One region of the Streptomyces sp. NPDC020958 genome, then DNA from elsewhere that is predicted to be linked to it. Evidence: riboswitches for the same ligand, from Rfam matches in the RefSeq annotation. Region 1 holds a riboswitch; each other region holds the start of a gene.
What was found. A riboswitch is a leader RNA that binds a small molecule or an ion and turns the genes downstream of it on or off. The one in region 1 is predicted to bind cobalamin.
Positions count from the first base shown of each region.

Region 2: it holds a riboswitch for cobalamin, as region 1 does, so the genes downstream of both, ACZ3KP_RS08450 (ribonucleoside-diphosphate reductase subunit alpha) here and ACZ3KP_RS37220 (cobalamin biosynthesis protein) in region 1, are expected to answer to the same signal.
Region 3: it holds a riboswitch for cobalamin, as region 1 does, so the genes downstream of both, ACZ3KP_RS04410 (CbtB domain-containing protein) here and ACZ3KP_RS37220 (cobalamin biosynthesis protein) in region 1, are expected to answer to the same signal.

Region 1 covers NZ_JBVHFU010000021.1:62,327-65,777, forward strand. Annotated here, with positions in the region: gene ACZ3KP_RS37210 (inorganic phosphate transporter) at 1-777, shown strand, start outside; gene ACZ3KP_RS37215 (hypothetical protein) at 799-1,026, shown strand; cobalamin riboswitch at 1,199-1,338, shown strand; gene ACZ3KP_RS37220 (cobalamin biosynthesis protein) at 1,440-2,399, shown strand; gene ACZ3KP_RS37225 (cobyric acid synthase) at 2,396-3,451, shown strand, end outside.
Region 2 covers NZ_JBVHFU010000002.1:586,709-590,159, forward strand. Annotated here, with positions in the region: gene mctP (monocarboxylate uptake permease MctP) at 1-1,332, shown strand, start outside; gene ACZ3KP_RS08445 (GNAT family N-acetyltransferase) at 1,417-1,923, shown strand; cobalamin riboswitch at 1,976-2,100, shown strand; gene ACZ3KP_RS08450 (ribonucleoside-diphosphate reductase subunit alpha) at 2,228-3,451, shown strand, end outside.
Region 3 covers NZ_JBVHFU010000001.1:969,840-973,290, forward strand. Annotated here, with positions in the region: gene ACZ3KP_RS04400 (EfeM/EfeO family lipoprotein) at 1-268, opposite strand, end outside; gene ACZ3KP_RS04405 (enoyl-CoA hydratase/isomerase family protein) at 510-1,562, shown strand; cobalamin riboswitch at 1,669-1,805, shown strand; gene ACZ3KP_RS04410 (CbtB domain-containing protein) at 1,843-2,064, shown strand; gene ACZ3KP_RS04415 (CbtA family protein) at 2,087-2,842, shown strand; gene pgm (phosphoglucomutase (alpha-D-glucose-1,6-bisphosphate-dependent)) at 3,002-3,451, shown strand, end outside.

The sequences.
Region 1 (3,451 bases):
TCCACCCGGCTGTCCTACACGCTCTCGAAGAACACCGAGGACGAGGCCACCCGCAAGGGCTACCGCGCCGGCCAGATCGCCTCCGCCGGCCTGGTCTCGCTCGCCCACGGCACCAACGACGCCCAGAAGACGATGGGCATCATCACCCTCGCGCTCGTCGCGGGCGGTTCCATCGCCCCCGGCTCCAACCCTCCCACCTGGGTCATCCTCTCCGCCGGCCTCGCCATCGCGCTGGGCACCTACATCGGCGGCTGGCGGATCATCCGCACCATGGGCACGGGCCTGACGGACCTCCAGCCGCAGCAGGGTTTCGCCGCCCAGACCAGCGCGGCCACCGCCATCCTGGCCTCCTCCCACCTCGGCTTCTCCCTGTCCACCACGCACGTCGTCTCCGGTTCCGTGATGGGTGCGGGCCTGGGCCGCAAGGGCGGCACGGTCCGCTGGTCCACCGCGACCCGCATGGTCGTCGCCTGGGTGCTCACCCTCCCGGCCGCCGCGCTGGTCGGCGCGCTCGCCGAGTCCGTGACGGACCTCGGTGACGGGGGCACGGCCGCCGTCGCCGTCTTCCTGGTGGCCGCGAGCGCCACGATCTGGAAGCTCTCCCGCCGCGAGGTCGTGGACAGCAGCAACGTCGTCGGCACCGAGGAGCCCGCCGGTGTGGTGACCACGGCGATCGCCGCCGTCACCCCGCCGCCCGCGGGCACCGTGACCGAGGGCCTCACGGCCACCATCCCCTCCCCCGCCGCTCCCGCGACCGACCCGGCCGCCACCGTCTGACCCCGAGGAACACAACCCGACATGAACATCGACTGGGCAGCCATCGGCTCCGTCTTCGGCGTCAGCCTCGTGGCGACGGTGGGTCTGGTGACCCTCTTCACCCTCGGCATCAAGGGCCTCTCCGCCCGCGAACGGGCCACCGCGCAGGGCAACTCAGCGGCCCTGGCCGCGACCGCCGCCTGCCTCTGCTTCGCGGCCTGCGCCGCGGCCGTGGCGTACGGCATCCACCTGATCGTGGCGAAGGCCTGAGCCGCGACCGCACCGATCCGCACCGATCCCGGCAGCGGCCACACCAAAAGGCCGCCAGGCTCCGCCCCGATCCGTTCGCGGCGGAGCCTTCGGCATGTCCCAGGAGTCCCGCCGCGCCACCGGTGTGGGCCTTCCCACACACTCCCCTCGCAGGTCAACGGCAAGTTGACGGGTCTTCCGGGGGCGTGGTGGACTGCCGGAGCCATGTACGGCGGCAAGAGAGGAAGCCGGTGTGAATCCGGCGCGGTCCCGCCACTGTCACCGGGGTAGCCATCCCCGGGAGCCAGGAACTCTCACCGCCGGTCTCGTCGAACCAGGGCGCGGACACCCTGAGTGAGGACATATCGCCATGCGCGGCTGCCGACCGAGGTGCAGTAACCGGCCCGTCCCCGACCCCGCGGCCGGCTGAGCCGATGGGTGCCGATCGCGTCTTCGCGTACGGCGCCGCCGCCGGCCTTCTCGGTGATCTGCTGCTCGGCGATCCGCGTCGGGGGCATCCGGTCGCCGCGTTCGGGCGGGCGGCCGGGGCCGTGGAGCGGGTGCTGTGGCGGGACCACCGGGGCTGGGGCACACTGCACACCGCCGTGTGCGTGGGCGGCGCCGTGACGCTGGGTGCCGTGGCCCAGCGAGTGGCACGGCCGTCCACCGCCGCGTCCGTGGCGCTCACCGCTGCCGCCACCTGGGCCGTCGTCGGCGGCACTTCTCTCTCCCGTGAGGCGCGGGCCGTCGGAGAGGCCCTCGCGGCCGGGGACGTCGAGGCCGCCCGGGCCCGGCTGCCGCATCTGTGCGGCCGGGATCCGCAGGCCCTGGACGCCGACGGGATCGCGCGGGCGGTCGTGGAGTCCGTCGCCGAGAACACCAGCGACGCGGTGGTCGGCGCGCTGGTGTGGGGGGCGTTGGGCGGAGTGCCGGGACTGCTCGGGTTCCGGGCCGTCAACACCCTGGACGCGATGGTCGGCCACAGGTCGGCCCGCCACCTGCGCTACGGGTGGGCCTCGGCACGGCTGGACGACGTGGCCGGATGGCCGGGGGCGCGGCTCACCGCCGTACTCGCCGCCGTGGCCGGGAGTGATCCCAGGGGCGCGCTGCGGGCCTGGCGGGCCGACGCGGCGAAGCATCCCAGTCCCAACGCGGGGCCCGTGGAGGCGTCGTTCGCGGGGGCGTTGGGGGTGCGGCTCGGGGGGACGTTGTCGTACGGGGGGCGCATCGAGCACCGGCCGGTGCTGAACGGGGAGGGGCGAAGCGTGGAGACCGGGGACATCGAGCGGGCCGTGCGGCTGTCACGGCGCGTGGGGTGGCTGGCGCTGGGGGCGAGCGCGGCCGCGGTCCTGCTGCGGGGACGGGTCGCGCGGCGCGCGGGGGGTTCCTCGTGAACGGCGGCGGGCTGCTGGTGGCCGGGACCACCTCCGACGCCGGCAAGAGTGTCGTGACCGCCGGTGTCTGCCGGTGGCTCGTACGACAGGGCGTCAAGGTCGCGCCGTTCAAGGCGCAGAACATGTCCCTGAACTCCTTCGTCACCCGCGAGGGCGCCGAGATCGGGCGGGCGCAGGCCATGCAGGCGCAGGCCTGCCGGATCGAGCCGACCGCGCTGATGAACCCCGTGCTGCTCAAGCCCGGCGGTGAGCGGAGCAGTCAGGTGGTGCTGCTCGGGAAGCCGGTCGGTGAGCTGAGCGCGCGGGGGTATCACGGCGGGCGGCAGCAGAAGCTGCTCGGGACCGTGCTCGACTGTCTTGCCGAGTTGCGGGGCACGTATGACGCGGTGATCTGTGAGGGGGCGGGCAGTCCGGCGGAGATCAACCTGCGCCGGACCGACATCGTGAACATGGGGATCGCGCGCAGCGCGCGGCTGCCCGTGCTGGTGGTCGGCGACATCGACCGCGGGGGTGTTTTCGCCTCCTTCTTCGGGACCGTCGCGCTGCTCTCGCCCGAGGACCAGGAACTCGTCGCGGGGTTCCTCGTCAACAAGTTCCGGGGCGACGTCTCGCTGCTGGAGCCCGGCCTCGACATGCTGCACGGGCTGACCGGGCGGCGGACGTACGGCGTCCTGCCGTTCCGGCACGGCCTCGGCATCGACGAGGAGGACGGGCTCCGGGTCTCCCTGCGGGGGACCGTCCGCGAGTCGAACACCGCCCCGCCCGTCGGCGAGGACGTGCTCCGGGTCGCCGTCTGCGCGATCCCCCTCATGTCCAACTTCACGGACGTGGACGCGCTGGCCGCCGAACCGGGCGTCCTGGTGCGGTTCGTGGACCGGCCCGAGGAACTGGCCGACGCCGATCTCGTCGTGATCCCGGGGACGCGGGGGACGGTCCGGGCCCTGGAGTGGCTGCGGGAGCGGGGCCTCGCGGACGCGCTGCTGCGCCGGGCCGCGGAGCGGCGGCCCGTCCTCGGCATCTGCGGCGGTTTCCAGATCCTCGGTGAGCACATC
Region 2 (3,451 bases), on a different contig from region 1:
CTGCCGCGCCTGTGGTCGGTCTCCCACAAGCACGGTTACGTGACGACCTCGGACTTCGTGCGCGGCCGCTTCGGCTCCAAGGGCCTCTCGCTGGCCGTCGCGCTGACCGGCATCCTGGCGACGATGCCGTACATCGCGCTGCAGCTCGTCGGCATCCAGGCGGTGCTCGACGTGATGGGCGTCGGCGGCAGCGACGGCACCAACTGGTTCGTCAAGGACCTGCCGTTGCTCATCGCCTTCGGCGTGCTGGCGGCCTACACCTACTCCTCCGGCCTGCGCGCCCCCGCGCTCATCGCGTTCGTGAAGGACGGGCTGATCTACCTCGTCATCGCGGTGGCGATCATCTACATCCCGATCAAGCTGGGCGGCTTCGACGACATCTTCGCCAAGGCGGCCCACGCGTTCGCCCAGACCAACCCGGCGACCGGCAAGCCGCGCGGCGCGCTGGCACCGCCGGAGGCGAGCCAATGGACCTACGCCACGCTGGCGTTGGGCTCCGCGCTCGCCCTGTTCATGTACCCGCACTCGATCACCGCGACGCTCTCCTCCAAGAGCCGTGACGTGATCCGCCGCAACACCACGATCCTGCCGCTGTACTCCCTGATGCTGGGCCTGCTGGCGCTGCTCGGCTTCATGGCCGTCGCGGCCGGTGTCAAGGTCACCAACGGCCAGCTGGCGATCCCGCAGCTGTTCGAGAACGTGTTCCCGGACTGGTTCGCGGGGGTGGCCTTCGCGGCGATCGGCATCGGCGCCCTGGTCCCGGCGGCCATCATGTCCATCGCGGCCGCGAACCTGTTCACCCGCAACATCTACCGGGACTTCATCAAGCCGGACGCCACACCGAAGCAGGAGGCCCAGGTCTCCAAGCTGGTGTCCCTGCTGGTGAAGGTGGGCGCGCTGGTCTTCGTCCTCACCATGGACAAGACGGTCGCCATCAACTTCCAGCTGCTGGGCGGCATCTGGATCCTGCAGACCTTCCCGGCGTTGGTGGGCGGCCTGTTCACCCGCTGGTTCCACCGCTGGGCCCTGCTCGCGGGCTGGGCGGTCGGCATGGTCTACGGCACGGCCGCGGCGTACGGCGTCGCCTCCCCCACCCAGAAGCACTTCGGCGGCTCGGCCAAGGAGATCCCGGGCATCGGCGAGATCGGTTACATCGGCCTCACGGCGTTCGTGCTGAACGTGGTGGTCACGGTGGTCCTGACCTTCGCCCTGCGGGCCCTGAAGGCCCCGGAGGGCATCGACGAGACGAAGGCGGAGGACTACACGGCGGACGCGGGCGACCCGGGCGTGGAAGTCGAACTCCCCCCGGCCGTCGCGGGAAGCGCCCACTAGGACGCCGCGCGAACACCCCGTACACCCACGGCGGGCCGCCGACGGCACCACTTCGGCGGCCCGCTGTCGTCCATACTCCCCCGCATGGACATCGTCATCCGGCAAGCGCTTCCCACCGAACACGAACCCCTCGGCGACCTCACCGCCCGGGCCTACCTCCTGGACGGTCTCCTCGACTACGGGGAGAACGACGAGTACCTGCCCGTGCTGAAGGACGTGGCCGGCCGGGCCGCGGCCGCGGAGGTGCTCGTCGCCGTGCGGGGCGACCGCCTCCTCGGCGGCGTCACCTTCGTCCCCGGGCCAGGCCCGGTCGCCGACCTCGCCCGCCCCGGCGAGGCCGAGATCAGGGCCCTCGCGGTCGCGCACGAAGCCCGCGGCCAGGGAGCCGGCGAGGCCCTCGTGCGCGCGTGCCTGGAGCGGGCGCGGGTCACGGAGGGCTGCGTGGCCGTCGTCCTGTCGAGCCAGCGGAGCATGCACACCGCCCACCGGCTCTACGAACGCCTCAGCTTCGTCCGGACACCGGACCGGGACTGGAATCCCGTGCCGCACCTGGACGACGTCACTCTCCTCACCTACGAGTTGACGCTCTGACACCGGCGCGACACAACATCTGGGGGTGCCGTGACGACCCGGCACTAGATGTATGCTCATGCTCGCTGTCGCCGCAGGGGAATCCGGTGCGAATCCGGAACTGTCCCGCAACGGTGTACTTGTGCGCATCCGCGTACGAGAGTCAGTCCGAGGACCTGCCGACAGCACGCCCGGCCAACCCGGTCAGGGCGTTTCGACGTCCGGGCCTCGTGGAGTGGGCCAGGGTCTCCGAGGCGCGCCCGCGCGCGCTCGCGCTGCCCGCTGCCCTCCGCCAGGCCCCGTGCCGAGCGAGGGAGAGCCCCACGTGACCATCGCGCCAGCCGAACCGGCTTCAGCGACCACGACCGTCCCGGAGACCGACGGTCCCGGAACGGCCCTGCTGCGGATCCTGACCGAGCTGACCGCCGACCTCCCGGACACCGACCCCGGCCGGGTCGCCGCCGCCGCGCTGCGCGGCCGGTCCGCGCGGGCCGACGAGTCGGAGTTGCGCGAGCTGGCCACCGAGGCCGCCGCCGGTCTGATCTCCGAGGACCCCGCCTACTCGCGGCTGGCGGCCCGCCTGCTCACCGTCTCCATCCGGGCCGAGGCCGCCTCGCAGGGCGTGACGTCCTTCACCGAGTCCGTCGCGGTGGGGCACCGCGAGGGCCTCATCGCCGACCGCACCGCGGAGTTCGCGCGGCTGCACGCGGCGCGCCTGGACGCACTGGTCGACCCCGCCGCCGACGACCGCTTCGGCTACTTCGGCCTGCGCACCCTGCACAGCCGCTACCTGCTCCGGCACCCGATCACGCGCAAGGTCATCGAGACCCCCCAGCACTTCATGCTCCGGGTCGCCGCGGGACTGGCCGAGGACAACACCTCCCGCGCCCTGGACGAGGTCGCCGCGCTCTACGGGCTCATGAGCCGCCTCGACTACCTCCCGTCCTCCCCCACCCTCTTCAACTCCGGCACCCGGCACCCCCAGATGTCGTCCTGCTACCTCCTCGACTCCCCGAAGGACGAGCTGGACTCCATCTACGACCGCTACCACCAGGTCGCCCGGCTCTCCAAGCACGCCGGTGGCATCGGGCTGTCGTACTCCCGGATCCGCAGCCGCGGTTCGCTGATCCGCGGCACCAACGGGCACTCCAACGGCATCGTGCCGTTCCTGAAGACCCTGGACGCCTCGGTCGCCGCCGTGAACCAGGGCGGCCGGCGCAAGGGTGCGGCCGCGGTCTACCTGGAGACCTGGCACTCCGACATCGAGGAGTTCCTGGAGCTGCGGGACAACACCGGTGAGGACGCCCGCCGCACGCACAACCTCAACCTCGCGCACTGGGTCCCGGACGAGTTCATGCGCCGGGTGAACGCCGACGAGCCGTGGTCCCTGTTCTCCCCCGCCGACGTGCCGGAGCTGGTGGACCTGTGGGGCGCGGAGTTCGACGCCGCCTACCGCAGGGCCGAGGCCGCCGGACTCGCGCAGCGGACCATCCCGGCCCGTGACCTGTACGGCCGGATGATGCGCACCCTCGCGCAGACCGGCAACGGC
Region 3 (3,451 bases), on a different contig from region 1:
TCCTCGGGTCCTCCAGGAGGACCTCGGCGGCACCGTCGGTCGGGTTGTGCAGGTCGAAGACCTGGACACCGGAGACCGGCGTGGTCCACCCACGTCCGCAGCCGCTGGGGGACACCTCCACGGGGGTGTGCGGCAGCGCGGACGGGTCGGCGTGCGCCGGGCGTGAGCCGTGCGTGAGCGCCAGTACCCCGGCCGTCAGGCACGCGACGGTGACACCGACGACCGCCCAGGGACGCGACGACCTCCCTGTGAGGCCGGACAACACCATCCCGAGCTCCCGGGTTTCGTACCGTTCGTGATCGCCTCATGGTAGGCAGCCCTCTGTACTCGAACGGCCGTCCAGGCAAACCCATGACCAAGAGTTCCCTGCCGGTTCACCCGGCATCCGGGAGGGGTTCCCGGACACGGCGCGAGAGGATCGTTCGTGTTCGACGTCCCCGGCAGCTTGTGGAAGGAACCGACGAGAGCATGCGTGTCGACATGGCCCGTGGCCTGACCGAGGCGTCCGGATGACCGGCGCCGAAGCACCCGTCCTGCTGCACGTCGAAGGACGGGCCGCGCACATCACCCTGAACCGGCCGAAGGCCATCAACGCGCTGTCGCACCCCATGGTGGAGCGCATCGCCGAAGCCCTGACCGACTGGGAGCACGACCCCGCCGTCGAGACCGTCGTCATCACCGGGGCGGGGGAGCGCGGCCTGTGCGCGGGCGGCGACATCCGCGCCGTCCACGACGACGCCCGCGACGGCGACGGCACCGCCGCGGCCGCGTTCTGGCGCGACGAGTACCACCTCAACGCCCGGATCGCCCGCTACCCCAAGCCGTACGTCGCCGTCATGGACGGCATCGTCATGGGCGGCGGGGTGGGGATCTCCGCGCACGGCCGCGTCCGGATCGCCACCGAGCGTTCCCGGATCGCCATGCCGGAGACGGGAATCGGCTTCGTCCCCGACGTGGGCGGCACCTACCTGCTCAGCCGGGCCCCCGGCGAACTGGGCACCCATCTCGCCCTGACCGGGGCCGGGATCGGCGCCGCCGACGCCGTGCTGTGCGGACTCGCCGACCACCACCTGCCGTCCGGCGCGCTCCAGGCGTTCGTCGCCGACCTCGCCGAACTGCCCGTCCCCGAGGCGGTCGCCCGCCACGAACGGCCCGCGGCCGAAGGGGAACTGGCCGGTCACCGCACCTGGATCGACACCTGCTACGCCGCCGACACCGTCGAGGAGATCGTCCGCCTGCTGCTCGCACACGGTGACGCGGCGGCGAAGGAGGCGGCGCACATCCTGCTCGGCAGGTCCCCGACGGCCCTGAAGGTCACCCTGCGCGCACTCCGCGGAGCCCGGCAACTGGACACCCTGGAGCAGGTGCTGGACCAGGAGTACCGCGTCTCCTGCGCCACCCTGACCACTCCTGACCTGGTGGAGGGCATCCGCGCCCAGGTCGTCGACAAGGACCGCGCCCCGCGCTGGTCCCCGGCCACCCTCGACGAGGTCACCGAGGCCGACGTCGACCGCTTCTTCACCCCGCTCGGCGCCCGCGAACTGGGCCTGGCCCGCCCCTGAAGAACCCCCGACGGGACCGCGGCGGGCGGCGGCCGGGCCCGCCCGTCGACCGCACACCGGGCGCGAGAGGAAGATCACGCCTGGTGACGCGGTCTTGGCCGGGCCTCCGACACGCGGTACGGTCGGTCCGGTATCGACGACGGCGAGACGGAAGCCGGTGGGAATCCGGCACGGTCGCGCCACTGTATGCAAGAGCCCCCGGGCCCTTGCGAGTCAGACCCGTGGCTGTCGTCCTGTGCACCACCGAGATGGGACGCGAACTCCCAGAGGAGGTTCTGCCATGGCGCAGACCGTCGCCCAGCCGACAGCCACCACCCCCGCCGTCCCCGCCAAGCTGCCGCTGTCCGCGATAGCTCCCTGGGCGGTCTTCTTCGGCATCCTGATGCTGGTCCTGCTCTACTTCGTCGGCGCCGAGCAGGGCGCCACCTCCGTGTTCAGCGGCACGGACGTCCACGAGTGGGTGCACGACGCCCGCCACCTGCTCGGCTTCCCCTGCCACTGACGCGAGGGACGCCGTCCAGCCCATGAACTCCGCAACGGTACGAAACCTCCTGGTGCGGGGCATGCTCGCCGGCCTCGCCGCCGGCCTGCTCGCCCTGGTGGTCGCCTACCTCCTCGGCGAGCCCTATGTCGACAAGGCGATCGGCTTCGAGGACGCCCACGCACACGAGCACGAGATGGTCGTCGTCTCCCGCTCCCTCCAGTCCACCGCGGGCCTCGCCACCGGTGTCCTGGTGTACGGGGTCGCCTTCGGCGGCATCGCGGCCCTCGTCTACTGCTTCGCCCTCGGCCGCGTCGGCCGGTTCGGTCCCCGGGCGACCGCCCTGCTGCTGTCCGGCTGCGCGCTGCTCGCCGTGTACGTGGTGCCGTTCCTGAAGTACCCGGCCAACCCGCCGTCGGTGGGCGAAGCGGACACCATCGGCAGGCGCACCACGCTGTACTTCCTGATGATGCTGCTCAGCGTGCTGCTGGCGGTCGCCGCCACCCTCCTCGGCAAGCGCCTGCGGGCGAGCCTCGGCACCTGGTGGGCGACCGTGGTCGCGGTGACCGCGTTCGCCGTCGTGATCGGGCTCGCGTACCAGTTCCTGCCGGTGGTCAACGAGGTCCCGAAGGACTTCCCGGCCACCCTGCTGTGGCGGTTCCGGCTCTCGGCGCTCGCCATCCAGCTGGTGCTGTGGAGCGGATTCGGCCTGCTGTTCGGCGAGTTGGCCGAGCGGCAGCTCAACCCGAGGCCCGCGAGGGCAACGGCCGCCCGGCGTACCGTGCCCGCCGCGCACTGACCGACCCACGAGACGCGAGGGCCTCCGGAACCGTCCGGAGGCCCTCGCGCGTTCGGCCCACCGGCCGGCGGTGAAACGGCCCCACGCGCGCGTGCGTCGCCGCTGACAAGGGAAGATGGGCGGTGAGTGATCGAGCAACGACAGCGGAGGAATGGACTCATGCCGCATGAGCGAGCGGGCCGGCCGGCGGCTCCGGAGGACCTCGTCGACGTGGCCCGGCTGGTCACGGCCTACTACGCGCTGCACCCCGACCCGTCCGACCCCGCCCAGCGGGTGGCGTTCGGCACCTCGGGACACCGCGGGTCGTCCCTGACGACCGCGTTCAACGAGGACCACATCGCGGCCACCAGCCAGGCCATCTGCGAGTACCGGAGCGGCCAGGGCACCGACGGACCCCTCTTCCTGGGCGCCGACACCCACGCCCTGTCCGAACCCGCCAAGGTCACCGCCCTGGAGGTGTTCGCCGCCAACGGCGTGACCGTCCTGATCGACAGCGCCGACGGCTACACGCCCACCCCGGCCGTCTCGCACGCCATCCTCACCCACAACCGGGGCCGTACCACCGGTCTCGCGGACGGCGTCGTGGTCACCCCCTCGCACAACCCGCCC